2 regions of the Rheinheimera sp. KL1 genome follow, and region 1 is predicted to be linked to the other one. Evidence: riboswitches for the same ligand, from Rfam matches in the RefSeq annotation. Region 1 holds a riboswitch; the other holds the start of a gene.
What was found. Region 1 has a riboswitch for thiamine pyrophosphate ahead of thiC (phosphomethylpyrimidine synthase ThiC). Riboswitches for the same ligand answer to the same signal wherever they lie in the genome.

Region 1 (2,203 bases):
AAGCGCGCATAATGTCGCAGATATCGTCAAAGTGTTGATATAAAAAGTTTTCTTTGTGATGCGCCAGGCACCATTTGGCCATAATAGAACCGCCACGCGATACTATGCCGGTCAGGCGTTTGGCCGTCATAGGCACATAAGCTAAGCGCACTCCGGCGTGAATAGTAAAATAATCCACCCCTTGTTCGGCCTGCTCAATTAAGGTGTCGCGGAATAATTCCCAGCTTAAGTCTTCGGCTATGCCCCCGACTTTTTCCAGTGCCTGATACAAAGGCACAGTACCAATAGGCACTGGGCTGTTGCGGATAATCCATTCGCGGGTTTGGTGAATATAACGGCCAGTGGATAAATCCATCACTGTGTCTGCGCCCCAGCGCGTGGCCCACAATAGCTTTTCCACTTCTTCTTCGATGGACGAACTGACGGCTGAATTGCCGATATTGGCGTTCACCTTCACCAGAAAGTTACGGCCAATAATCATAGGTTCAATTTCAGGGTGATTGATATTGGCAGGTAAAATGGCGCGACCTGCCGCTATTTCCTGCCGGACAAATTCAGCGGTAATTTGTTTGGGTAAGTTAGCCCCAAAACTCTGGCCCGGATGCTGAGTTCTATATTGTGTTCGGGCTTCAGTGGCTTCAGCCAGATTGGCGCGACTTAAGTTTTCCCGTATCGCCACGTATTCCATTTCCGGCGTAATAATGCCACGACGGGCATACGCCAGTTGAGTGACTGCTACACCAGCTTTGGCTTTGCGTCTTTCTGTTAAAGCTTCGAATCTTAAGCTTTGCAGGCTTTCATCCAACCACTGCTCTTTGCTGTAAACAGAACCAAAGTCAGTCACCAGCTCGGTATCACCACGCTGTTTGATCCAGTCGGTGCGAAGGGCTGGTAAACCTTTGCGGATATTGATTTGAGCATCTGGGCAGGAATAAGGGCCTGAGGTGTCATAGACCCGAACTGGTGTATTGGGTTGAAATAATGGATTGTCTTTAGTGCCACCAATTAAACTGGGCTGCAGTTCAATTTCACGCATACCCACTTTCACACCTGGCAATTCGCCTTCGATATAGACCTTGCGGCTGGCGGGATAAGGCTGGCCCTGAAACTGCTGAATAAATTGTTCGGCAGCAGCGCGGGTAGCGCGACGGTTTTGATTTTCTGACATATAAACTCCGATGAAATAATTAAATAGTTAATTTTCAACAGAGCTTGGGAAAAGCGTGGACAGCCATCAACAGATGAGCCGAATGAGTGCGCCAACAGGCAGACGGATCACCGCCACTGTGTGCGCTCTTGTTTCCCTCCGCAGGTATTATCCTGTTCAGGTTCCACGGATTCCGCCCAAGGGCGGTCTCAGCTGACAAACCAGGTTTGTGCAGCACTCCGACAAGCTAAGTGTGGCCAGCATAAACAGCTTTTTTTCAGGCGGCAAGAGGAAATTGGTTTGGTTTGCACAGAGTAGGACATGGACAGTGTCATAAAAATCGAGCCGAATTCAGACAATTTATGCTAATTTGCCTGCGGTTCTCATTTTGAAAAGACTTGCTTTTGGACAGACGTCATTTTTTAGCTTTAAGTAGCACTATAGCTTTAGCCACTGTCGCCGGCTGCCAGTTTAGCCCGGCCACCTCTTTGCCTGAAGCCTCTGACTGGCAGCAGCTAAAAGCGAACTTTTCCGGTCAGTTATTATTTCCTGCAGATGCAGGTTTTAGTCGTTTTTATAAAGCGGCCAACTCACGCTTTGACGCCATTATTCCTGCTGTGATAGCCCGTTGTGCTAACACTTCTGATGTGCAGCAGATTTTAGCTTTTGCCCGTAGGTTTCAATTGCCGATTACAGGCCGCAGTGGTGGGCATAACTATGCTGGTTATTCCAGTACCAAAGGCATTTTGCTGGATTTAGCTTTAATGGCGGATATTCAGCTGGAGCCGGAAGACGACACAGCCTGGATAGGGGCTGGGGCAAAGCTCGGTGATATTTATGATCAGTTGAGTAAAAAAGGCCGCTCTATCCCTGGTGGTAGCTGTGTTGGCGTAGGTATTGCCGGTTTAACTCAGGGCGGTGGTTTTGGCATTGCCGACCGTTTGTATGGTTTAACCTGTGATGCCTTGCTGGAGGCCGAAGTTGTGACAGTGGACGGTGAGGTGCTGCGTTGTAACGAGCAGCAAAACGCTGATTTATTCTGGGGCTTAAGAGGAG
Region 2 (2,203 bases), on a different contig from region 1:
TTCATACTCTGAAGGCACCGCGGGTGCCATTATGAGTTCGGATTACGCTATGTTGTCGCCGGATTTAACTGTGACTCAAGCTATTGAGGTACTGCGTAACGAAGCACCGGACAAAGAAACCATTTATCTGTCTTATGTGGTGGATCAGGACCGCATTTTAATTGGTGCTCTGTCTTTGCGTGAGTTAATTCTGGCGCCCACTCATGCATTGGTCGATGACGTGATGAAACATGATCCTATCCATGTCAAAGTAGACACGGAGCAGGAAGAAGTGGCGTCATTGGTGGCCAAATACGACTTAATTGCTATTCCTGTGGTGAATGCGCAAGGACAGTTGGTCGGTATTGTCACACACGATGATGCGATGGACGTAGCAGCAGCTGAAGCCACCGAAGACTTTCACAAAACCGCGACTATCGGCAAGCTCGAAGGCAGTGTTAAAGATGCCAAAATTAGCCTGTTATACCGTAAACGTGTGGTCTGGCTGGTGGTGCTGGTGTTTGGCAATATTTTCTCTGGTGCAGGTTTAGCTGCATTTGAGCATATTATTTCTGAACATATAGCCTTGTTGTTTTTTCTGCCGTTACTGATAGCCAGCAGCGGGAATGCTGGGGCTCAGTCCGGCACTTTGATGGTGCGGGCTCTGGCTACAGGCGATATCAAATTACGCCATTGGGGCAAAATGCTCGGCAAAGAAGTGCTGGTGGCCGGTTTATTAGGTTTGACCATGGCACTTGCTGTCTACGCGCTGGGCTACTGGCGAGGCGGGCTGGATATAGCGCTGGTAGTCGCCGCCACTATGATGATAGTGGTCTTGGTGGGCAGCTTAGTGGGCTTGTCTTTACCCTTTTTACTCAGCCGTTTTGGCATGGACCCTGCGACCGCCAGCGGACCTTTGATCACCTCTATCGCCGACGTGGCTGGTGTCGTGATTTATTTCTCTATTGCGAGCTGGTATTTACCTGCTTTGCTTTAATTTGTATGCCAGATCTGCATAAAGGTGTAGATCTGGCAATTGCCTGTCTGAAAAAAAGCCGATACACTGCGCCGCGAACCAAGGGGTGCTTTTAGCTGAGACGCCGTCACACGCGAACCCTTCGAACCTGATCCGGATCATACCGGCGGAGGGATGGTACTTCTGTATTCCTTTTGCTTTGGTGATCCTACTTTTTGACTTGGAGTAGAATCATATGTCTCGAATTTCTTATTTATCCCTGGCCATTCTGGCCGCTTTGTCCACAACTGCTGGTGCTGAAGAAAACGCTGCGTCTGAACAGGCGGTAGAGCGTATTCTGGTGCAAGGCGATTTCCGGCAGCAGCAGTTGCAAAAGCTACCTGGCAGTATTCTGGTGTTGAGTCAGCAGGATATCAGTCGTCAGAACGCCCAGCATTTAGATGATTTGTTGCAACAATCCGCCAACGTAAACTTTTCAGCTGGCGCGTCCCGTGGCCGTTTTTTACAAATTCGCGGCATAGGCGAGCGCAGTGAGTTTGTCGACAGCATCAATCCTTCGGTGGGTGTGCTGATTGATGGCATTGATTATTCAGCTTTAGGTGTCAGCTCTTTGGCTGATGTGCAGCAAGTAGAAATATTCCGCGGGCCTGAAGCGACCCGCTTTGGTGCCAATGCCATGGCCGGTATGTTGAATTTGACCTCTAATGCGCCCAGCTTTGAAGGCGAAGGCCAGTTCAGTACTACTGTGGCCAACTACGATAGCTACCAACTCAGTGGTGCCTATAGCAATGCAATCAACCAGCAGTGGGCGTATCGTCTGGCTGCTGATCACCAGAGCTCAGATGGCTTTGTCGATAACAGCTTTTTAAATCGTGACGATACCAACAATATTGACGAAACTACTGCCCGTGCTGCGCTGCGTTATCTGGCGACGAGCGATCTGACATTGGATTTTATCGGCCATTACCGCGATATCAATAATGGCTACGATGTGTTTTCTTTAGACAGAAACCGCACCACCTTATCGGATAAACCTGGCCAGGATGAACAGCAAAGCCGTGCTTTGGCGATTAAAGCCGATTATCAGGGTTTAAGTTGGGCCAATGTCTATACGCAGTTGAGTGGCCTGACTGCCGATACCGATTATGGCTTTGACGAAGACTGGAGTTATGAAGGTATTCACCCAGATGGCTACGCGACGACAGACCGCTACTTAAGGCAGCGGGATCAGTGGAGTCTGGAGCAACG

Region 2: another riboswitch for thiamine pyrophosphate. It lies ahead of WH43_RS17160 (TonB-dependent receptor); the one in region 1 lies ahead of thiC (phosphomethylpyrimidine synthase ThiC).

Annotation. Positions count from the first base shown of each region.
Region 1 is NZ_LAMX01000022.1:12,119-14,321, forward strand. Features, by position in the region: gene thiC (phosphomethylpyrimidine synthase ThiC) at 1-1,168, opposite strand, end outside; TPP riboswitch at 1,284-1,399, opposite strand; gene WH43_RS13080 (FAD-binding oxidoreductase) at 1,552-2,203, shown strand, end outside.
Region 2 is NZ_LAMX01000029.1:54,147-56,349, forward strand. Features, by position in the region: gene mgtE (magnesium transporter) at 1-976, shown strand, start outside; TPP riboswitch at 1,048-1,147, shown strand; gene WH43_RS17160 (TonB-dependent receptor) at 1,191-2,203, shown strand, end outside.